Regions from separate parts of the Streptomyces sp. NPDC014656 genome, predicted to be linked through region 4. Evidence: riboswitches for the same ligand, from Rfam matches in the RefSeq annotation. Region 4 holds a riboswitch; each other region holds the start of a gene.

Region 1 (5,683 bases), on a different contig from region 4:
CGATGCGGGCCTCGATGCCGGCGTGGCGGGTCTCCAGGTCGGCGAAGAGCTCGGCGAGGGTGCCACCGCTGCCCTCGACGGCCTTCTCGCCGTCGGTGTAGGTGCGGAGGATGGTCGGGATGCGGACCTCGATGGCCATGGCGTGGGCTCCTGTCGGAAGACTCGTACGTGACGTGGTGGGCGCGCTGCTGGGGCCCCCGCGCGGAGGGGGGTCGTGCGTGAGGGCGCTCGGCCGGTCGCTCAGAGCGCGGCGCGGGACGGACAGATCGCGCTGGCCAGGCGGCACAGGTCGACGTGCAGGCGTGCCGCTCCGCCTCCGAAGGCTCCCATGAAGAGGGCGGAGGCGGAATGAGCGCCAGCGAACGCAGCGAGCAGCACGGTGCCCGGAGTCTCTTCGCTCACGTCGTGGGAAACCATGGGCTCATCGTATCGATTCCCGGTCCGGGTTCCGGAATGTGATCTCAGATGCTGGATGTTTTCCGACCGGTGGGCGGACTGGGCAGGTAGAGGACGGTCGGGGTGCCGGTCCTCGGGTGCGGGACGACCTCGGCTTCCACGCCGTAGACGGCGGCCAGCAGTTCGGGGGTGAGGACCTCCGCGGGGGTGCCGCCGGTGACGATCCGGCCCGCTTCGAGGACGTAGAGCCGGTCGCAGTGGGCGGCGGCGAGGTTGAGGTCGTGGAGGGCCAGGAGGTTGGTGGTGCCCAGGGTGCGGACGAGGGCGAGGACGTCGATCTGGTGGCGGATGTCCAGGTGGTTGGTGGGTTCGTCGAGGACGAGGAGTTCCGGTTCCTGGACGAGGGCGCGGGCGACGAGGGCGCGCTGGCGTTCGCCGCCGGAGAGGGTGGGGCAGGCGCGGCCGGCGAGGGCCGTGAGGCCGACGCGGGCGAGGGCGGTGTCGGCGCGGGCCAGGTCGTCGGCGGTGTCCCCCTCCCAGAAGCGCTTGTGCGGGGAGCGGCCGAGGGCGACGAGTTCGCGGACGGTGAGGTCGACGTCGGCTGCGGAGTCCTGGGGGACGGTGGCGACCCTGCGGGCGCGTTCCCTGGGGGCGAGCCGGGTGAGGTCGGTGCCGTCGAGGAGGGCGCGGCCTGAGGTGGCGGCGAGGGTGCCGTAGACGCAGCGCAGGAGGGTGGTCTTGCCGCTGCCGTTGGGGCCGATGAGGCCGACGGTCTCGCCGGGGCGGGCGGTGAGGTCGGCGGCGCGGAGCCGGTCGTGGTGGCTCAGGGCTTCGAGGCGCAGGCCGGTCACGGGGCGGCTCCTTCGGGGCGGCGGCGCATCAGCCAGAGGAAGAAGGGGCCGCCGGTGAGGGCGGTGAGGACGCCGACGGGGATGTCCTGGGGGGCGGCGAGGGTGCGGGCGCCGAGGTCGGCGGCGACGAGGGCGACGGCGCCGCCGAGGGCGGCGACGGGGAGCAGTCGGCGGTGCGGGGCGCCGACTGCCAGGCGGGCGGCGTGCGGGGCCATGAGGCCGATGAAGCCGACGGCGCCGCTGGCGGCGACCATGACGGCGGTGACGAGGGAGGCGAGGACGAAGACGGCGGCGCGGAAGCGGCCGGTGTCCAGGCCGAGGGCGGTGGCGTCCTCCTCGCCGGTGAGGAGGAGGTCGAGGGGGCGGGCGAGGGCGAGGAGGACGCCGGTGCCGAGGACGAGGACGGCGGCGGGGAGCGGGAGGGTGTCCCAGCGGGCGGAGCCGAGTCCGCCGAGGGACCAGTGGAGGGCTTCCTGGAAGTGCTCGGGGCGGCCCGCGGTGACGAGGAGGAGGGTGGTGAGGGCGGACAGGACGTAGGAGACGGCGACGCCGGCGAGGACGAGGCGGGGGCCGGTCATGGTGGAGCCGCGGCGGGCGAGTCCGTAGACGAGGACGAGGGCGAGGAGGGAGCCGGCGAAGGCGCCGGCGGGCAGGGCGAGGGCGGTGGAGGCGCCGATGCCGAGGACGATGACGAGGACGGCGCCGGTGGAGGCGCCGGAGGAGATCCCGAGCAGGAAGGGGTCGGCGAGCCGGTTGCGGACGAGTGCCTGGAGGACGGTGCCGACGACGGCGAGTCCGGCGCCGACGACGGCGCCGAGGAGGACCCGGGGCAGCCGCACGTCGAGGACGATCGTGCGGTACGGGGAGGGCGCGGCGCGGCCGGTGAGCGCGTCGAGGACCTGGCCGGGCGGGATCCGTACGGAGCCGAGGGCGAGGGAGGCGAGGACGGCGGCGGCGAGCGCGGCGAGGAGTCCGGCGAGGACGGCGGCGTGGCGGAGCCGCCCGGGGCCGGACGGCTCGGGCGCGGCGGCCCGGCCGTCCGGGCGGACGGTGGTGGTGGCGGTCATCGGGCGGTGGCGGGGTGGAGCTGGGCGGCGAGCTTGTCGACGGCGGCGGGGACGCGGACGCCGAGGACGGTGTCGGAGAGGGGGAGGACGGCGAAGCGGCGGTTCCTGATGGCGGGGACGTCCTTCAGGGCGGGGTCGTCGAGGAGGCGGCGCTTCTTCTGTTCGACGGTGGTGGTGCCGTAGTCGTAGATGAGGACGACCTCGGGCTTGCGGGCGACGACCTGTTCCCAGGTGGCGTCGCCGAAGGGCTTGGCGAGGTCGGCGAAGACGTTGCGGCCGCCGGCGCGGGTGATGAGGTCGTCGCCGATGCCGTCGCCGCCGGCGGTGAAGGCGGTCCTGTCGCCGCTGTCGTAGACGAAGACGGAGACGGGGTCGACGCCCTCGATGCGTTCGGCGGTGGCGGCGAGGGAGGCGCGGGCGTCCCGCGTCCACTTCGCGGCGCGGTCGGGGACGCCGAAGGTGCGGCCGACCTCGGTGACCTCGCGGTAGAGGTCGTCGACGGAGACGGGGCCGTCGGCGCAGTACTCGCCGTTCAGGCGGCTGGTGATGCCGGCCTTCGCCAGGTCGTCGCGGGCGCGTCCGGCCTTGGCGTCGAAGGCGCTGGTGTAGCCGCCGTAGACGAAGTCGGGGTTCGCGGCGAGGAGGGCCTCCTTGGAGGGGTACTCCTTCGCGAGGACGGGGACGGCGTCGTAGGCCTTCCGATAGGCGGGGAGGACGGCGTCGTCGAGGTAGGCGGTGCCGACGAGGGACTTCTCCAGGCCGAGGGCGAGCAGCACCTCGGTGACGTGCTGGTTCATGGTGACGGCGCGCTTCGGCGGGGCCTGGTAGGTGGTCGTCACGCCGCAGTTGGTGACGGTGTACGGGAAGCCGGGCGCGGGCTTCGCGGCGGTGGGCGCGGCCTGCGGGGCGGCGCAGGCGGCGAGCAGCGGGAGCAGGGCGAGCGCGGACGGCAGCGTGCGGCGCCGGGTCATGGCGGAGCCTCCTCCGGGGATTTCCACGTCCCCGATCGGCGGTGAGAAGGCGGCAGGTCAGTTCCTGGCTGGCGGCCCCCGGGGAGGGGGCCGGTCACAGTGGCGGGACCGCGCCGGGTTCGCACCGGCTTCCTGGGTCCTGCCGCCCTGAAAGGTCGCGGTCAGACTAGCGGTACGGCTACGCGTACGCCTCGACGACCTTGACGTCCTCCTCGGTCACGACGCCCTCGACGATCGTGTAGGAGCGGAACTGGAAGTCGCCGGCGCCGTCGGTGTCGGCGGTGGAGACGAGGACGTAGTGGGCGCCGGGCTCGTTGGCGTAGGTGATGTCGGTGCGGGAGGGGTACGCCTCGGTCGCGGTGTGCGAGTGGTAGATGATCACGGGCTCCTCGTCCCGGTCGTCCATCTCGCGGTAGAGCTTGAGGAGGTCGGCGGAGTCGAACTCGTAGAAGGTGGGCGAGCGCGCCGCGTTGAGCATGGGGATGAACCGCTCGGGGCGGCCCGAGCCGACCGGACCCGCGACCACGCCGCAGGCCTCGTCGGGGTGGTCCGCCCGGGCGTGTTCCACGATCCGGTCGTACAGGTCTCGGGTGAGGGTCAGCATGCCGACAGGATAAGCATCCGGGCCGCCGCGTACCGAGGGGTGGTACGGGGCGGCCCGGATGCTGGGACGGGGTGGGTCAGGAGCGCTTGGCGAAGGCGGCGCCCTCGGGGTCGCGGGCCTTGAGCACCAGGTAGGCGACGGCGAGGAGGAGGCCCCAGACCGGGGCGCCGTAGAGGGCGACGCGGTTGCCCTCGTCGATGCCCATGGTGACGACGACCAGGCCGATGAAGGCGAGGGCGAAGACGCTGGCCCAGATGCCGCCGGGGGCCTTGAAGGAGGACTGGGGCAGCTCGCCCCGGTCGGCCTTGAGGCGGAAGCGGATCTGGCAGATCAGGATCATGATCCAGGCCCACATGCCGGAGATGGTGGCGAAGGAGACGACGTAGTTGAACGCCTCGCCGGGCCACTGGTAGTTGATCCAGACGCCGACCATCATCAGCGCGGCGGAGAAGGTGGTGCCGACCAGCGGGGTGCCGCTCTTCGTCAGCCGGGTGAAGAGCTTCGGGCCCTGGCCGTTGAGCGCGAGGTCGCGCAGCATGCGGCCGGTGGAGTACATGCCCGAGTTGCAGGAGGAGAGGGCGGCCGTCAGGACGACGAAGTTGACGATCGCGGCGCCGGCCTGGAAGCCCATCTCCTCGAAGGCGGCGACGAACGGCGAGACGCCCGGCTTGAAGTGGGTCCACGGGACGACCGACAGGATCATGATGAGCGCGCCGACGTAGAAGACGGCGATGCGCCACGGCACGGTGTTGATGGCCTTGGGCAGGACGGTCTTCGGGTCCTTCGACTCGCCGGCGGTGACGCCGACCAGCTCGACGGCGAGGAAGGCGAACATGACCATCTGGAGGGTCATGAGGGTGGAGACGATGCCGTCCTCGCCGGCGAAGAAGCCGCCGAGGTCCCACAGGTGGGTGATCGAGGCGGTGTCACCGGCGTCGGAGAAGCCGATCGTGAGGATGCCGGCGCAGATCAGGATCATGCCGACGATGGCGGTGACCTTGACCATGGAGAACCAGAACTCCAGCTCGCCGAAGAGCTTCACGGAGATCAGGTTGGCGCCGTACAGGATGACGGTGAAGACGAGGGCGGACAGCCACTGCGGGATGTCCCACCAGTACGTCATGTAGGTGGCCGCGGCGGTGACTTCGGTGATGCCGGTGACGACCCAGAAGAGCCAGTACGTCCAGCCGGTGACGAAGCCCGCGAAGGGGCCGATGAACTCCCGCGCGTACTCCGAGAAGGAGCCGGAGACGGGGCGGTACATGAGGAGTTCGCCGAGCGCCCGCATGATGAAGAAGATGACGAGGCCCGCGAGGGCGTACGCGAGGATCAGGCTGGGGCCCGCCTTGGAGATGCCCTTGCCGGCTCCGAGGAAGAGGCCGGTGCCGATGGCACCGCCGATCGCGATCATCTGGATCTGACGGGCGCCGAGTGCCCGGTGGTACCCCTCGCCCGGGGCGGAGTCCGCGGCCTCATTGCCGTCGTGCTGCTTGTCGACCCGCACTGAGGTCATGGTGGTGCGCCTTTCTCCATGCTGATCCGCGCGACCGCTGCTGCGTCTGCTGCGGATCGGATCCTTATCCCCCCGGATGTGGATGGAGTGCTACCGGCGGTCAGCCGGCCCGAGCGCCCTCGGGAACAGGGGTGGCGTGCCCGAGTGGTCGTGAAGATTTATCACGGGGTGGGGGGTGATCGACGGAGTTGGGTGTGGCGCGCACCACGAAAAGAGGGGTGCAAAAGGAACTCAAGACGACAAAGCGCCCGCCCTGATAACGAGTTCGTTATCCGGATTTG
Region 2 (5,683 bases), on a different contig from region 4:
AGGTCGCGCAGCGCGGGCGATCCGGTCGAGAGAACGAGTCGCACTTTCCTGCCGGCTGCAAGGTGGCTTGCGACGGCCTTGAGGAGGGCTGCCACGGATCGCAGCGACCAGGGCCCCCGCGACGGCACATCCTTCACCTGATCGCACCATGTTTCGCCCTTGGCCACGAGCTGGAACTCGATGCCTTCACCAGCCTGTCCCACAGGCTCAAGACGGATCCGCGAGGCCTCTCCGCGCAGGAGGTCCGCGACCTTCAGCGCGGTCCACCAGTTCTCGTACCGGTTGCCCGCCTTGTCCGCCGCTCCGCCCGACAGCCCCATCGCGCATCACTTCCCCAGTGCGCCGCAACGGACTCCTCACCGGGGAGTCCATGGCCAAGCACTGTATTACCTGCCGGCTCATCCGTGGCCTGTGTTTCGAGCATGCGCCTCCATGCGGTCACTCGCCGCCCAGCCGGCCACAGCTGAGCCCCGAGGCGCCGCACGAAGCCTGTCGACAGGGGATCGGCCACCTGCGGCCGCGACGCACCGGTGCGCGACCACACCCCCGAGCGGATAATTGCGCCATCATGCACAGGTGCAAAGTGCACCCAGTCCAACCCACCCCTGACGGTTGATCAGGAAAGTCAGCAACAGGTCAGCATCAGTACCGCCCGAGACCGCTCCCGAACGCCATGAATCGCCAAGATCAACGATTGATCTCACTCGCTCTGACCTGCAAAAAGCCTGCTCAGTCACCTACCTGCTAGCCTCACCAGGAGGTATCCATGAGGATGCTGATCAACGTGCCCGAGACCGTCGTCGCCGACGGATTGCGGGGGCTTGCCGCCGCTCATCCCGAGTTGACCGTGGACGTGGAGCGGCGGGTGGTGGTGCGGCGGGACGCGCCGGTGGCGGGGAAGGTGGCGCTGGTCTCGGGGGGCGGGTCGGGGCACGAGCCGTTGCACGCGGGGTTCGTGGGGCCGGGGATGCTCGACGCGGCGTGCCCCGGGGAGGTCTTCACGTCGCCCGTGCCCGACCAGATGGTGCGGGCCGCGGCCGCCGTGGACAGCGGGGCGGGGGTGCTGTTCGTGGTGAAGAACTACACCGGGGACGTGCTGAACTTCGAGATGGCGGCCGAGCTCGCCGAGGACGAGGGCATCCAGGTCGCCAAGGTGCTCGTCGACGACGACGTGGCCGTGACGGACAGTCTGTACACGGCGGGGCGGCGCGGGACCGGTGCCACGCTCTTCGTGGAGAAGCTGGCCGGGGCTGCGGCGGACGAGGGCGCGCCGCTGGAGCGGGTGGAGGCGCTGGCGCGGCGGGTGGTCGCGCGGTCGCGGTCGTTCGGGGTGGCGCTGAGTGCCTGCTCCACGCCGGCGAAGGGCAGTCCGACCTTCGACCTGCCGCCGGGGGAACTGGAGTTGGGCGTCGGGATCCACGGCGAGCCGGGGCGGGAGCGGCGCGGGATGATGACCGCCGGGGAGATCGCCGAGGTCGCCGTGGACGCCGTCCTGGAAGACCTGCGGCCGTCGGGTCCGGTGCTGCTGCTGGTGAACGGGATGGGCGGGACGCCGCTCCTGGAGCTGTACGGCTTCAACGCGGAGGTGCGGCGGGTGCTGGACGCCCGGCGGGTGCCGGTGGCGCGCACACTGGTCGGGAACTACGTGACCTCGCTCGACATGGCGGGCTGCTCGGTGACCGTGTGCGCGGCCGACGAGGAACTGCTGCGGCTGTGGGACGCGCCGGTGGCGACCCCCGCGCTGCGCTGGGGCCGGTGAGCGGGCGATGACGAAGACGACGGAGACGACGTACGGTGCCGCCTTCACGGTCCGGTGGATGGAGACGGTGGCGGCGGCGGTCGAGCGGGAGGCCGGCCGGCTCACCGAGCTGGACTCCGCGATCGGCGACGCGGACCACGGGGCCAATCTGAGGCGCGGGTTCGCCGCCGTGGCCGAGGCCCTGGCGAAGGAGCCGCCCGCGACGCCGGGCGCGGTCCTCGTGACCGCCGGACGGCTGCTGATCTCGACCGTGGGCGGGGCCTCCGGGCCGTTGTACGGGACGCTGCTGCGGCGGGCCGGAAAGGCGCTCGGCGAGGCCGGGGAGGTCTCGCGGGCGGAGCTGGCGGACGCGCTGGCCGCCGGGGTCGCGGAGGTCGGGCGGCTCGGCGGGGCGGTGCCGGGCGACAAGACGATGCTGGACGCGCTGACACCGGCGGCGGACGCGCTGCGCGAGTCGTTCGCCGCCGCGCGGGCCGCGGCGGAGGCGGGCGCGCTCGCGACCGTGCCGCTGCGGGCCCGCAAGGGCCGGGCCAGCTATCTCGGCGAACGGTCGGTCGGGCACCAGGACCCGGGGGCGACGTCCTCCGCGCTGCTGTTCGCCGCCCTGGAGGAGGTGGCGGCCGGATGAGCGGCGGTCCGGGCAAGGTCGGGATCGTGCTCGTCTCGCACAGCGCGGCCGTCGCCGCCGCCGTCGCCGAGCTGGCCCGCGGGCTCGCCGGCGGGGGCGGCCTGGCGCCGGTCGCGGCGGCGGGCGGCACGCCCGACGGCGGGCTCGGCACGAGCTCCGAGCTGATCACCGGGGCGGCGAAGGCCGTCGACGCGGGCGCCGGGGTGGCCCTCCTGGTGGATCTGGGCAGCGCGGTCCTCACGGTGAAGGCCCTCCTCGCCGAGGGCGACGGACTCCCGGCGGGGGCCCGGCTCGTGGACGCCCCCTTCGTGGAGGGCGCGGTGGCCGCCCTGGTGACGGCGAGCGCCGGCGGCGACCTCGACGCGGTCGCCGCCGCGGCCTCGGAGGCGTACGACTACCGCAAGGTCTGACCCTCATCGCGATGCGGGGTCGGTCACTCGCGCTCCGGAGTGCGAGTGACCGACCCCGCATTGTGATGAAGCAGGTCAACCCACTAATGTCACAGGGCCTTGGTGTTCGGGAAACCGGTGCAGTACCGGTGCGGCCCTCGCCACTGTGATCGGGAGGTCAGGCTCCATCCCCCCGGGGAAGCCACTGCTCCGCCGCGGGAGACCGTCGTGGGGTGGGAAGGCGGAGTCGGACGTCACTACCGTCAGCCAGGAGACCGGCCAGGGCGCGTGTCCATCCACGAGGTGCTGGAGAGGGTCTCCCGATCATGCATATAGCCGAGGGGTATCTGCCCCCCGTCCATGCGGCCGCCTGGGGCGTCGCATCGGCTCCGTTCGTCGTCCACGGCGTCCGCGCGCTCACCCGCGAGGTGCGCGCCAACCCCGAGTCCACCCTGCTGCTCGGCGCCTCCGGCGCCTTCACGTTCGTCCTGTCCGCGCTCAAACTGCCGTCGGTGACGGGGAGTTGCTCCCATCCGACCGGCACGGGGCTGGGTGCCATCCTGTTCCGGCCGCCGATCATGGCGGTGCTCGGCACGATCACCCTGCTGTTCCAGGCGCTGCTCCTCGCCCACGGCGGGCTGACCACCCTGGGCGCGAACGCCTTCTCGATGGCGATCGTCGGGCCGTGGGCGGGGTACGGCACGTACCTGCTGTTCCGGCGGTCCGGGGCGCCGCTCATGGTCGGCGTCTTCTCCGGGGCGTTCGTCGCCGACCTCTCCACCTACTGCGTGACCAGCGTCCAGCTGGCCCTCGCGTTCCCCGACCCGGGCAGCGGGGTGGCGGGCTCGCTCGCGAAGTTCGGCGGGATCTTCGCGGTGACGCAGATCCCGCTGGCGGTCAGCGAGGGCCTGCTGACGGTCCTGGTGATGCGGCTGCTCACGCAGTCCAGCAAGGGGGAGCTGCTGCGGCTGGGCGTGCTCGCCCGGCCGAAGGCGGCCGAGCGGCACGAGGAGGCGGCGGCGTGATGAGCCGGAACGCGAAGATCAACGGTCTGCTGCTCCTGCTGGTGGCCGCGCTGGCCGTACTGCCGCTGGCGCTCGGGCTCGGCGACCACAAGGAGGAGCCGTTCACCGGCGCCGACGCGGAGGCCGAGACGGCGATCACCGAGATCGAGCCGGACTACGAGCCGTGGTTCAGCCCGCTGTACGAGCCGCCGTCCGGCGAGATCGAGTCGGCGCTCTTCGCCCTCCAGGCGGCGCTCGGCGCCGGCGTCCTCGCCTACTACTTCGGGCTGCGGCGCGGCCGGCGGCAGGGCGAGGAGCGGGCGGCGGCCCGTGCGGAGGGCGGCGCGCCCGCCCCGGACGCGGACAAGGACGCGTAGCCGCCGATGCTGCCGATCGACGCGGCGGCGCACAGCAGTCGCTGGCGCCGCCGCCATCCGGCGGAGAAGGCCGCGCTCGGTTTCGGTCTGACGCTGTGCGCGGTGTGCCTGCCGCCCTGGCCGGGGGCGCTCCTGGTCGCGGCGGCCACGCTCTGCGTGCTGCTCGGTCCGGCCGGCGTGCCCGGCCGGCAGCTGTGGCGGGCCTTCCGGATCCCGCTGGGCTTCTGCGTCACGGGGGCCGTGCCGCTGCTCTTCGCGGTGGGCGGGCCCGGGGGGCTCGTGGCCTGGGCGCCGGGCGGTCCGGCGCACGCCGGGGAGCTGCTGCTGCGGACGGCGTCCGCCTCGCTGGGCGTGCTGCTGTTCGCCTTCACCACGCCGGTGTCGGACGTGCTGCCGCGGCTGGTCCGGGCCGGGGTGCCGGCGCCGGTGGTGGACGTGGCCCTGGTGATGTACCGGATCGTGTTCCTGCTGCTGGACGCGCAGAGCAAGGTGCGGCAGGCGCAGGCGGCGCGGCTCGGGGCGACGACCCGGGCCTCGGTGTGGCGCTCGATGGCGGGCCTCGGCGCGACCTCGTTCGTCCGGGCCTTCGACCGGGCGCAGCGGCTCCAGACCGGACTCGCCGGACGCGGTTACGACGGCACCCTGCGGGTCCTGCTGCCCGGGACGCCCGTCTCCCGCCCGTTCCTCGCGGCGACGGGCGGTCTCCTGTCGGGGCTCGTCGCCCTCACCCTCGTACTGGAAAGGCTTCTGCCATGACGGCCCCCCTCCCTGTCGTGGAGCTGGTCGGCGCGGGTTTCGCGTACGAGGACGGACCCCCGGTCCTCACGGACGTCTCCTTCGCCGTGCGCGAGGGGCGGGCGGTGGCGCTGCTCGGGCGCAACGGCGGCGGGAAGACGACGCTGCTGCGGCTGCTGAGCGGCGGGCTGCGGTGCGGGAGCGGGGCGCTGCTCCTGGACGGGGCGGAGGTGGCGTACGGCCGGAAGGGGCTGACCCGGCTGCGGACCTCGGTGCAGCTGGTGGTGCAGGACCCGGACGACCAGCTGTTCGCCGCCTCGGTGGCGCAGGACGTGTCCTTCGGTCCGATGAACCTGGGGCTGCCGGAGGAGGAGGTACGGCTCCGGGTGGCGGAGGCACTGGCGGCGCTCGACATCACGGCGCTCGCCGACCGGCCGACGCACCTGCTGTCCTACGGGCAGCGGAAGCGGGCGGCGATCGCGGGGGCGGTGGCGATGCGCCCCCGGGTCCTGATCATGGACGAGCCGACGGCCGGTCTCGACCCGCACGGGCAGGAGCGGCTCCTGGAGACCCTGGAGGGGCTGCGGGCGGCGGGCACGACGGTGGTCATGGCCACGCACGACGTGGACCTGGCGCTGCGCTGGGCCGACGAGGCGGCCGTCCTCTCCCCCGCCGGGCTGCGCACCGGCCCGGCGGCGGAGCTGCTGGCGGACGACGCGCTGCTCGACGCGGCGCGGCTGCGCAGGCCGTGGGCGGTGCCGGTCGGGCGGCTGCTGCGCGCGCGGGGGCTG
Region 3 (5,683 bases), on a different contig from region 4:
GCGCCCGTACGCGTACCCGCCCCACACCGTGTACACCTCGGCGAGGTCGGCGTCGGTGCGCCAGTCCCGCGAGTCGATCAGCTGGAGGATGCCGGCGCCGTAGGTGCCGGGGCGGGAGCCGAAGATGCGGGTGGTGGCGCGGCGTTCGTCGCCGTGCTCGGCGAGGTCGGCCCGGGTGTGGGCGCGGACGTGGTTGTCCTCGTCCGGCTCCTCCAGGCCCGCGACCAGCCGGACGGCGTCGTCGAGGAGCCCGATGACGTGCGGGAAGGCGTCCCGGAAGAAGCCGGAGATGCGCAGGGTGACGTCCACGCGCGGGCGGCCGAGCTCGGCGAGCGGGATCGGCTCCAGGCCGTTGACCCGGCGGGACGCCTCGTCCCACAGCGGGCGCACGCCGAGCAGGGCCAGCGCCTCGGCGACGTCGTCGCCCGCGGTGCGCATCGCGCTGGTGCCCCACAGGGAGAGGCCGACGGAGGTGGGCCACTCGCCGTTGTCCGTGCGGTAGCGCTCCAGGAGGGAGTCGGCGAGCGCCTGGCCGGTCTCCCAGGCGAGCCGGGACGGCACGGCCTTGGGGTCGACGGAGTAGAAGTTCCGGCCGGTCGGCAGCACGTTGACCAGGCCGCGCAGCGGCGAGCCGGACGGGCCGGCCGGCACGAAGCCGCCGTTCAGGGCGTGCACGGCGTGCGTCAGCTCGTCCGTGGTGGCCGCCAGGCGCGGCACGACCTGCTCGCAGGCGAAGCGCAGCACCGCGTGCACGTCGGGCCCGTGCGCGGCGGCCACGGCCGGGACGGCGTCCACGGACCAGGCCGCCGCCTCCATCGCCTCGACCAGGGCGCGGGCCTCCGCCTCCGCCTCGTCGGCGGTGGTCCGGGTCGCGGCTCCCTCGTCCAGGCCGAGCGCCTCGCGCAGACCGGGCAGCGCCTGGGTGCCGCCCCAGATCTGGCGGGCGCGCAGGATGGAGAGGACCAGGTTGACCCGGGCCTCGCCCTCCGGGGCGCCGCCGAGGACGTGCAGGCCGTCGCGGATCTGGGCGTCCTTGACCTCGCACAGCCAGCCGTCGACGTGCAGCAGGAAGTCGTCGAAGCCGTCGTCCTCCGGGCGCTCCTGGAGGCCGAGGTCGTGGTCGAGCTTGGCGGCCTGGATCAGGGTCCAGATCTGGGCGCGGATCGCGGGCAGCTTCGCCGGGTCCATGGAGGAGATCTGGGCGTACTCGTCGAGCAGCTGCTCCAGGCGCGCGATGTCGCCGTAGGAGTCGGCGCGGGCCATCGGCGGGACGAGGTGGTCGACGAGGGTGGCGTGGACGCGGCGCTTGGCCTGGGTGCCCTCGCCGGGGTCGTTGACGAGGAAGGGGTAGACGAGCGGCAGGTCGCCGAGGGCGGCGTCGGGGCCGCAGGCGGCCGACAGGCCGGCGTTCTTGCCGGGCAGCCACTCCAGGTTGCCGTGCTTGCCGAGGTGGACCATGGCGTCGGCGCCGAAGCCGCCGTCCTCGGCGCGCGCCGCGATCCAGCGGTAGGCAGCCAGGTAGTGGTGCGAGGGCGGCAGGTCGGGGTCGTGGTAGATCGCGATCGGGTTCTCGCCGAAGCCGCGCGGCGGCTGGATGAGGACCAGGAGGTTCCCGCGCCGCAGGGCGGCGAGCACGATGTCGCCGTCGGGGTTGCGGGACCGGTCGAGGAACATCTCGCCGGGCGCCGGGCCCCAGTGCTCCTCGACGCGCTCGCGCAGCTCCCGCGGCAGCTCGGCGTACCAGCGCTTGTAGTCGGCGGCCGGGATGCGGACCGGGTTCTTCGCCAGCTGCTCCTCGGTGAGCCAGTCCTGGTCGTGGCCGCCGGCCTCGATGAGGGCGTAGATCAGCTCGTCGCCGTCGCCGGAGACCAGGCCGGGGAGGTCCTCCTCCGGGCCGAAGTCGTAGCCCTCGGCGATCAGGCGGCGCAGCAGGGAGACGGCGGAGGCGGGGGTGTCGAGACCGACCGCGTTGCCGATGCGGGAGTGCTTGGTGGGGTACGCGGAGAGGACGAGCGCCAGCCGCTTCTCGGCGTTCGGGATGTGCCGCAGGCGGGCGTGGCGGACGGCGATGCCGGCGACGCGGGCGGCGCGCTCGGCGTCGGCGACGTAGGCGGGCAGGCCGTCGGCGTCGATCTCCTTGAAGGAGAACGGGACGGTGATGAGCCGGCCGTCGAACTCGGGGACGGCGACCTGGCTGGCCGCGTCCAGCGGCGACAGGCCCTCGTCGTTCTCCTCCCAGTTCGCCCGCGAGCCGGTGAGGCAGAGCGCCTGGAGGACCGGCACGTCGAGCGCGGCGAGCGCGCCCGCGTCCCAGGACTCCTCGTCGCCGCCGGCCTGGGCGGCGGCCGGCTTGGTGCCGCCGGCGGCGAGGACGGTGGTGACGACGGCGTCGGCGCCGCGCAGGACTGCGAGCAGCTCCTCCTCGGGGGCCCGCAGGGAGGCCACGTACAGCGGGAGGGCGCGGGCGCCGGCGTCCTCGATCGCGTCGCACAGGGCGCCGACGAAGGCGGTGTTCCCGCTCATGTGGTGGGCGCGGTAGTAGAGCACGGCGATCGCCGGGCCCTCGGTGACGCGGGCGGTCCGCTCCAGGGGGCCCCAGGTGGGGGCGGCGGCCGGGGCCTCGAAGCCGTGGCCGGTGAGCAGGACGGTGTCGGAGAGGAAGCGGGCCAGCTGCCCCAGGTTGGCGGGGCCGCCGTGGGCGAGGTAGGCGTGCGCCTCGGTGGCGACGCCGACGGGCACGGTGGAGGCGGCCATCAGCTGGGCGTCGGGGGCCTGTTCGCCGCTGAGGACGACGACCGGCTTCCCGGCGGCGAGGACCGTGTCGAGCCCCTCCTGCCAGGAGCGGACGCCGCCGAGGAGGCGGACGACGACCAGGTCGGTGCCGTCGAGGAGGCCCGGGAGGTCGGCGAGGGGCAGCCGGGAGGGGTTGGCGAAGCGGTACGCGACCGGGCCCTCGGGCGCGGCGGCGTTCGCCGCCCGGGCACTGAGCAGGTCGGTGTCGGAGTGCGACAGCAGCAGGAGCATGGCGAGGCTCAGGCCCTTCCTCGGGGTTTCCGCGCCCCGGGTGGTCGTGGTCGGCGGGGAGTTCCTGGCTCACCCGGGCCGTCGCCGGCTCGGGCTCACAGTGGCGGGACCGCGCCGGATTCTCACCGGGCTTCCTCCCCGGGGTCCTGGGACCCCATGCCGATCTGCATAGTAGAGCGTGCCGTCGGCGGGCCGGAGGGGGCCGGAGAGTCGGCCGGATCACACTCGGTGGCCGCCCGGTTCCCCGTGGGTATGCTCGCCGCCATGCCGCCGACCCCGCCCACCCCGCCCGAACCGGGCGAACCTCGCATACGGGACCGTGGCGACGCGTGCCCGGGGGCGCTCCGGCTGCACGCCGCCGCCGACGGGTTCCTCGCCCGACTCCGCCTGCCCGCAGGGCGCTTGACGCACCATCAGGCACTCGCCCTGGCCGGTGCGGCGGAGGCCCTGGGCGACGGGCGGATCAGCGTCACCTCGCGCGGCAACGCCGAGCTGCGCGGCCTCGCCGAGGGCTGCGGCGCGGAACTCGCCGCCCTCCTCGACGCGGCGGCCCTGCTGCCCTCCCCCACCCACGAGCGGGTCCGCAACATCGTGGCCACCCCCGCCGCCGGAACCGACGGACTCGGCCACGCCGACGTGCAGTTGTGGGCCCGCGCCCTCGACGCGGCGCTCTGCGCCGAGCCCCGCGCGGCGGCCCTCTCCGGCCGCTTCCTCTTCGTCCTCGACGACGGCCGCGGCGACGTCGCCGGCCTCGGCGGCGATGTGACCTTGATCGCAGCACCGGACGGCGCCGCGACCCTCCTCGCCGGCTCCGGGGCCTTCGCCGTGGCCGCCGCCGACGCCGTCCCCGCCGCCCTCGCCTGCGCCCTCGCCTTCCTCGACGCCGCCGAAGCCGCCGGGACCGGCGCGTGGCGCCCGCGCGAGCTCCCCGCCGGGCACCTCCCGGACTGGGCCCGCGCCCTGGCCGGAGCGGGGATCACCGCGGAGCCCGTACCCCTCCTCCCTCCCCCGTCGGCGCCGCCGCCCGCACCCGGCCCGCTCGGCGACCGCGCCCTGCACGTCCTCGCCCCCCTCGGCCGGCTGACCGCCGCCCAGCTGCGGGCCCTCGCCGAAGGCGCGGCCGAGGTCCGGCTCACGCCCTGGCGCGGCGCGGTCGTGGTGGGGGCCGCCGCCGGCCGGCTCCCCGCCCTGGCGGCCCACGGGCTGATCACCGACCCGGCCGACCCCGGCACCGGGGTCACCGCCTGCACCGGCACGCCCGGCTGCGCCAAGTCCCTCGCCGACGTGCGGGCGGACGCGGCGCGCGCGCCCGGCGGCCCGCTGCCCGTGCACTACTCCGGGTGCGAGCGCCGCTGCGGGCACCCGCACGGCGCCCGGATCGAGGTCACCGCCCGGGACTCCGGCACCTACCTGCTGGACGGCGCCCCCGTCCCCCGCACCGCCCTGGCCGAGGCCGTCGCGGCGGCCCGCAAGACATCGACGTCGATGGAGAGCCGATGATGTACGAGTACGAGAAGGACGGCGCCGAGATCTACCGCCGCTCCTTCGCCACGATCCGCGCCGAGGCGGACCTCTCGGGGATGCCCGACGACGTCGCCACGGTCGCCGTCCGCATGATCCACGCCTGCGGCATGACCGACCTCGTCCGGGACCTCGCGTACTCCCCCGGGGTCGTCGCGCACGCCCGCGCCGCGCTCCGGGCCGGCGCCCCCGTCCTCTGCGACGCGCAGATGGTCGCCTCCGGCGTCACCCGCAAGCGGCTGCCCGCCGACAACGAGGTGCTGTGCGCGCTCTCCGACCCGGCCGTGCCCGCCCTCGCCGCCGAGCTGGGCACCACCCGCTCCGCCGCCGCCCTCGAACTGTGGCGCGACCGCCTCGAAGGCTCGGTCGTCGCCATCGGCAACGCCCCCACCGCCCTCTTCCACCTCCTGGAGATGATCGCCAAGGGCGCGCCGAAGCCGGCCGCCGTCCTCGGCATCCCCGTCGGCTTCATCGGCGCCGCCGAGTCCAAGGACGCCCTCGCCGCCAACGGGCTCGGCCTCGACTACCTGGTGGTCCGCGGCCGACGCGGCGGCAGCGCCATGACCGCCGCCGCCCTCAACGCCCTCGCGCACGAACCGGAGATCCAGGCATGAGCACCGCCACCGGAAAGCTGTACGGCGTCGGGCTCGGCCCCGGCGACCCGGACCTCCTCACCCTCGCCGCCGTGAAGGCCATCGCCGAGGCCGACGTGATCGCCTACCACTCGGCCCGCCACGGCCGCTCGATAGCGCGCTCCATCGCCGCCGGGCACCTGCGCGAGGACCACATCGAGGAGCGGCTGATGTACCCGCTCACCGTGGAGACCACCGACCACCCCGGCGGCTACCGGGGCGCGCTCGACGACTTCTACGAGGAGGCCTCGGCCCGGCTCGCCGCCCACCTCGACGCGGGCCGCACGGTCGCCGTCCTCGCCGAGGGCGACCCGCTGTTCTACGGCTCCTACCAGCACATGCACAAGCGCCTCGCCGACCGGTACGACACCACCGTCATCCCCGGCGTCACCTCCGTCAGCGCCGCCGCCGCCCGGCTCGGCGAGCCGCTGTGCGAGGCCGAGGAGGTCCTCACGGTCATCCCCGGCACCCTGCCGGAGGACGAGCTCGCGGCCCGCCTCGCGGGC
Region 4 (5,683 bases):
AACCGAGCTTGTCCTTGTCGCCCGAGAGGTCGGCGAGGCCGCCGGTGACGGCGTAACCGGTGGTCTGGGTGTTGCCGAGCTCCAGGACGTCCGGCGGGGTGTCCTCGGAGAGCGCCGTGGTGACCTTGGTCTGGATGTCGGTCCACTGCTGGACCTCGACCTTGACCTTGGTGCCGGGGTGGGCGGCCTCGAACTCCTTGTTGACGCCGTCGATCCACTCCTTGGGAGCGGAACCGTCCATGACCCAGACGGTGAGCGACTTGTCGCCGCCCTCGGCCTTGTCCTTCTTGTCACCGCTGTCGGAACCGCCACACGCAGCGATAGAGACCATCATGCCCGCGACGCCGATCGCCGCGATGAGCTTGCGCTTCACGCCACCCTCCTCAGGGATGCCTGCAACCCCTGCCCACCGCGCGAAGACATACGTCAGGTAGTGCTCGTGGGGCTGGGACCTGGTCTTTAATGGTTTAGACCAGTACCCGGAGCTTGGCCTAGACCTTTAGGGGTGTCAAGGGTGTATAAGAAGGGCAGTCGCGTCCGTTATCGGACCGACACCTGAGGGAGGCCGACGACCCGTGACCGGTCCGTGCCACCATGTGAGCCGCGACAGACGGAGGAGCCGGTGACGGCAGCAGCACAGTCGGGAAGGCAGGCCATGGCGACGGAGGCGGGCAGCACGGAGACAGAGGGCGGGCCGGCGACCCGCACCGCGCGCGTGCCCAAGTACTACCGGCTGAAAAGGCACCTCCTCGACATGACGGAGACCCTTCCGCCCGGTACCCCGGTACCGCCCGAGCGGACGCTCGCGGCCGAGTTCGACACCTCGCGCACCACCGTGCGCCAGGCCCTCCAGGAACTGGTCGTCGAGGGCCGGCTGGAGCGCATCCAGGGCAAGGGCACCTTCGTGGCGAAGCCGAAGGTCTCCCAGTCCCTGCAACTCACCTCGTACACCGAGGACATGCGCGCCCAGGGCCTCGAACCCACCTCGCAGCTCCTCGACATCGGCTACGTGACGGCCGACGACACCCTCGCCGGACTGCTCGACATCTCCGCGGGCGGCCGGGTGCTGCGCATCGAGCGCCTCCGCCTGGCGAACGGCGAGCCGATGGCGATCGAGACCACCCACCTCTCGGCCAAGCGCTTCCCGGCGCTGCGCCGTTCGCTGGTCAAGTACACCTCGCTGTACACCGCGCTGGCCGAGGTCTACGACGTGCACCTCGCCGAGGCCGAGGAGACCATCGAGACCTCGCTCGCGACCCCGCGCGAGGCCGGTCTGCTCGGCACCGACGTCGGCCTGCCGATGCTGATGCTCTCCCGGCACTCCCTGGACGCCCAGGGCGAGCCCGTGGAGTGGGTGCGCTCGGTCTACCGCGGCGACCGCTACAAGTTCGTCGCGAGGCTCCAGCGGCCCAACGGCTGAAAATCGATCTGAACCGGTACCCCGGCGCATCCGTGTGATGTGTCGGGGTACGTCTTTTCTCCGGGGTGACGGCAGGCATCGAGACCCGCCCGATACAAGTCCGTTATTCGGACAAGGCTTCCCAGAGACTGGACGGTCCCCTAAATTTCGTCGGCACCAGCCGGTGATCAGTGAGGGGACTTCTTTCGCCATGTCAGAAACCACAACCGGGAAACCACCGGTCGTCACACCGCTCAGGGCCGTCATCGCGCTCTGTCTGATCGCGCCGTTCGTGGCGATGCTCTGGGTGGGTTCCTACGCGAAGGTCGACCCGCTGCTCGCCGGCATCCCGTTCTTCTACTGGTACCAGATGCTGTGGGTGCTGGTCTCGACCCTGCTCACCGTCGTCGCGTACAAGCTCTGGCAGCGCGACCAGCGCGCCCGCCGCGTCCGTGAGGGTGGTGAGGAGCGATGAAGGACGTCAACGTCGTCGCGCTCTGCGTGTTCGTGTTCTTCTTCCTGGCCGTCACGGTCATGGGCTTCCTCGCCGCGAAGTGGCGCAGGGCGGAGAACGAGAACAGCCTCGACGAATGGGGCCTGGGCGGCCGCTCGTTCGGCACCTGGGTCACCTGGTTCCTGCTCGGCGGCGACCTCTACACCGCGTACACCTTCGTCGCCGTCCCGGCGGCGATCTACGCGGCGGGCGCGGCCGGCTTCTTCGCCGTCCCGTACACCATCCTGGTCTACCCGCTCGTCTTCACCTTCCTGCCGCGCCTGTGGTCGGTCTCGCACAAGCACGGCTACGTCACCACCTCCGACTTCGTCCGCGGCCGCTTCGGCTCCAAGGGCCTGTCGCTCGCGGTGGCGGTCACCGGCATCCTCGCCACGATGCCGTACATCGCGCTCCAGCTCGTCGGCATCCAGGCCGTCCTGGACGTGATGGGCGTCGGCGGCGGCGAGAACACCCACTGGTTCGTCAAGGACCTGCCGCTGCTCATCGCCTTCGGCGTGCTGGCCGCGTACACCTACTCCTCGGGCCTGCGCGCCCCCGCGCTCATCGCCTTCGTCAAGGACACCCTGATCTACATCGTCATCGCGGTGGCGATCATCTACATCCCGATCAAGCTGGGCGGCTTCGACGCCATCTTCGACGCGGCGAACGAGAAGTTCACCACCAACAAGGTGGGCGGGCTCGTGCCGGCCGAGGCCGGACAGTGGACGTACGCGACGCTGGCGCTCGGCTCGGCGCTCGCGCTCTTCATGTACCCGCACTCCATCACGGCGACCCTGTCGTCGAAGAGCCGCGAGGTCATCCGCCGCAACACCACGATCCTGCCGCTCTACTCGCTGATGCTGGGCCTGCTCGCGCTGCTCGGCTTCATGGCGATCGCCGCCGGGATCAAGGTCCAGAACGGCCAGCTCGCCATCCCGCAGCTCTTCGAGGACATGTTCCCCGCCTGGTTCGCGGGCGTGGCCTTCGCCGCCATCGGCATCGGCGCGCTGGTGCCGGCCGCGATCATGTCGATCGCCGCCGCCAACCTCTTCACCCGGAACATCTACAAGGACTTCATCAAGCCCGAGGCCACCCCCGAGCAGGAGACCAAGGTCTCCAAGCTGGTCTCCCTCCTGGTGAAGGTCGGCGCCCTCGTCTTCGTCCTCACCATGGACAAGACGGTCGCCATCAACTTCCAGCTCCTCGGCGGCATCTGGATCCTCCAGACCTTCCCGGCCCTGGTCGGCGGCCTCTTCACCCGCTGGTTCCACCGCTGGGCGCTGCTCGCCGGCTGGGCGGTCGGCATGGCGTACGGCACCATCGCCGCGTACAACGTGTCGACGCCGAAGCAGGCGCACTTCGCCGGTTCCTCCGCCGAGATCCCGGGCATCGGGGAGATCGGCTACATCGGCCTCACCGCCTTCCTGCTCAACCTCGCGGTGACGGTGGTCCTCACCTTCGTCCTCAAGGCCGTCAAGGCCCCCGAGGGCGTCGACGAGACCTCTCCGTCGGACTACACGGCCGACGCCGGCGACGCCGGCGTCCGCACCGAGCTGCCGAAGGTCGGCGCCGGCTCCCACTGAGCCGCCGGCAGGCACGCGGTACGAGGGCCCGGGGCGGCGAAAACCCCGGGCCCTCGCCGTGCCCGCCGGGCAGACTGCCGGGCATGGACTTCACGATCAGGGCCGTACGGCCGGACGAGTACGAGGAGGTGGGCGAGCTCACCGCCCGCGCCTACCTCGACGACGGGCACCTCACCTTCGGCGAGGACGACGACTACCTGCCGGTGATGAAGGACGTCGCCCGGCGGGCCGCCGAGGCGGAGGTGCTCGTCGCCGTGGACCCCGGCGGGACCCTGCTCGGCGCGGTCACCTTCACGCCCGGCGGCCGGGAGTGGGCGGACATCGCCCGCCCCGGCGAGGCGGAGTTCCGGCTCCTCGCCGTGGCCCGCGCGGCGCGCGGCCGGGGCGTCGGCGAGGCGCTGGTACGTGCCTGCGTCGACCGGGCCCGGGCCCTCGACGGGTGCGAGCGGCTGGTGCTGTCCACCCAGGACCGGATGACGACCGCCCACCGGATCTACGAGCGGGTGGGCTTCGCCCGGCTGCCCGAGCGGGACTGGAGCCCGGTGCCCGACCTGTCCCCGCTGCTCGCCCTCAGCCTGGAACTCTGACGCCCCGGACCCGTCTTCCGGCCGTCTCACACCCACGAGGGACACAACATGTGGGGGGTGCCGTGATCGGCGCCCCCCACATGTATGCTCGTCCTCGCTGTCGCCGCAGGGGAATCCGGTGCGAATCCGGAACTGTCCCGCAACGGTGTACTTCGTGCGCTTTCGCCACGAAGGGAGTCCGAAGACCTGCCGACGGTGCGCCCGGTCCGTCCGTTCCGGGTGCCGAAGACGTCCGGGCCTCGCGGAATGGGCCGGTGGACGCGGACGGGGCCGCGCGTGCGGCTGCCCGCCCGCCCCTCCCCCGCCGTGGCCCCGGGCCGAGCGAGGGAGAGCCCCCACGTGACCATCGCGCCTGCGGGTCCGTCAGCCGCCGAGGCCGCCGCGATCGAGAGCGACGGCCCCGGGACCGTACTGCTGCGGACCCTGACCGACCTCACCGCCGACCTCGCCGACACCGACCCCGGACGGGTCGCCGCCGCCGCGCTGCGCGGCCGGCACGCCGGTTCGGACGAGGCGGAGCTGCGCGAACTGGCCACCGAGGCCGCGGCCGGGCTCATCTCCGAGGACCCCGCCTACTCCCGCCTCGCCGCCCGTCTCCTGACCCTCACCATCGCCGACGAGGCGGTCTCGCAGGGCGCGGTCTCCTTCTCCGCCTCGGTCGCCACCGGCCACCGCGAGGGCCTGATCGCCGACCGCACCGCGGCCTTCACGGCCCTGCACGCGGACCGGCTCGACGCGCTGGTCGACCCGGCCGCCGACGACCGCTTCGGCTACTTCGGCCTGCGGACGCTCTACTCGCGCTACCTGCTGCGCCACCCGATCACCCGCAAGGTCATCGAGACCCCTCAGCACTTCATGCTCCGCGTCGCCGCCGGCCTCGCCGAGGACGACAGCGTCCGCGCCCTGGACGAGGTCGCGGCGCTGTACGGGCTGATGAGCCGCCTGGACTACCTGCCGTCCTCCCCCACGCTCTTCAACTCCGGCACCCGCCACCCGCAGATGTCCTCCTGCTACCTGCTGGACTCCCCGCAGGACGAGCTGGACTCGATCTACGACCGCTACCACCAGGTCGCGCGGCTGTCGAAGCACGCGGGCGGCATCGGGCTCTCGTACTCCCGCATCCGCTCGCGCGGTTCGCTGATCCGCGGCACCAACGGGCACTCCAACGGCATCGTGCCGTTCCTCAAGACGCTGGACGCCTCCGTCGCCGCCGTGAACCAGGGCGGCCGGCGCAAGGGCGCCGCCGCCGTCTACCTGGAGACCTGGCACGCGGACATCGAGGAGTTCCTGGAGCTCCGCGACAACACCGGCGAGGATGCCCGCCGCACCCACAACCTGAACCTCGCCCACTGGATCCCGGACGAGTTCATGCGCCGGGTGAACGCCGACGCCGAGTGGTCGCTCTTCTCCCCCGCCGACGTCCCCGAGCTGGTCGACCTGTGGGGCGAGGAGTTCGACGCGGCCTACCGCGCGGCCGAGGCGAAGGGGCTGGCCCGCCGGACCATGCCGGCCCGCGACCTGTACGGCCGGATGATGCGGACGCTGGCGCAGACCGGCAACGGCTGGATGACCTTCAAGGACGCCTCCAACCGCACGGCCAACCAGACCGCCGAGCCCGGCA

Evidence for each region. A riboswitch is a leader RNA that binds a small molecule or an ion and turns the genes downstream of it on or off. The one in region 4 is predicted to bind cobalamin.
Region 1: another riboswitch for cobalamin. It lies ahead of ACF1ED_RS24040 (ABC transporter substrate-binding protein); the one in region 4 lies ahead of ACF1ED_RS05250 (ribonucleoside-diphosphate reductase subunit alpha).
Region 2: another riboswitch for cobalamin. It lies ahead of ACF1ED_RS35700 (energy-coupling factor ABC transporter permease); the one in region 4 lies ahead of ACF1ED_RS05250 (ribonucleoside-diphosphate reductase subunit alpha).
Region 3: another riboswitch for cobalamin. It lies ahead of cobN (cobaltochelatase subunit CobN); the one in region 4 lies ahead of ACF1ED_RS05250 (ribonucleoside-diphosphate reductase subunit alpha).

Annotation. Positions count from the first base shown of each region.
Region 1 covers NZ_JBIBZN010000011.1:90,168-95,850, reverse strand. The annotation lists gene ACF1ED_RS24060 (MoaD/ThiS family protein) at 1-139, opposite strand, end outside; gene ACF1ED_RS24055 (putative leader peptide) at 241-417, opposite strand; gene ACF1ED_RS24050 (ABC transporter ATP-binding protein) at 462-1,247, opposite strand; gene ACF1ED_RS24045 (FecCD family ABC transporter permease) at 1,244-2,314, opposite strand; gene ACF1ED_RS24040 (ABC transporter substrate-binding protein) at 2,311-3,285, opposite strand; cobalamin riboswitch at 3,323-3,471, opposite strand; gene ACF1ED_RS24035 (Mov34/MPN/PAD-1 family protein) at 3,464-3,889, opposite strand; gene ACF1ED_RS24030 (amino acid permease) at 3,966-5,402, opposite strand.
Region 2 covers NZ_JBIBZN010000025.1:55,725-61,407, reverse strand. The annotation lists gene ACF1ED_RS35720 (hypothetical protein) at 1-320, opposite strand, end outside; gene dhaK (dihydroxyacetone kinase subunit DhaK) at 767-1,759, shown strand; gene dhaL (dihydroxyacetone kinase subunit DhaL) at 1,767-2,387, shown strand; gene ACF1ED_RS35705 (PTS-dependent dihydroxyacetone kinase phosphotransferase subunit DhaM) at 2,384-2,797, shown strand; cobalamin riboswitch at 2,853-3,075, shown strand; gene ACF1ED_RS35700 (energy-coupling factor ABC transporter permease) at 3,103-3,801, shown strand; gene ACF1ED_RS35695 (energy-coupling factor ABC transporter substrate-binding protein) at 3,801-4,157, shown strand; gene cbiQ (cobalt ECF transporter T component CbiQ) at 4,164-4,913, shown strand; gene ACF1ED_RS35685 (ATP-binding cassette domain-containing protein) at 4,910-5,683, shown strand, end outside.
Region 3 covers NZ_JBIBZN010000013.1:160,721-166,403, reverse strand. The annotation lists gene cobN (cobaltochelatase subunit CobN) at 1-3,024, opposite strand, end outside; cobalamin riboswitch at 3,063-3,197, opposite strand; gene ACF1ED_RS27175 (cobalamin biosynthesis protein CobG) at 3,277-4,524, shown strand; gene ACF1ED_RS27170 (precorrin-8X methylmutase) at 4,524-5,159, shown strand; gene ACF1ED_RS27165 (precorrin-2 C(20)-methyltransferase) at 5,156-5,683, shown strand, end outside.
Region 4 covers NZ_JBIBZN010000002.1:313,811-319,493, forward strand. The annotation lists gene ACF1ED_RS05225 (extracellular solute-binding protein) at 1-373, opposite strand, end outside; gene ACF1ED_RS05230 (GntR family transcriptional regulator) at 656-1,420, shown strand; gene ACF1ED_RS05235 (DUF3311 domain-containing protein) at 1,611-1,874, shown strand; gene mctP (monocarboxylate uptake permease MctP) at 1,871-3,475, shown strand; gene ACF1ED_RS05245 (GNAT family N-acetyltransferase) at 3,559-4,062, shown strand; cobalamin riboswitch at 4,113-4,271, shown strand; gene ACF1ED_RS05250 (ribonucleoside-diphosphate reductase subunit alpha) at 4,402-5,683, shown strand, end outside.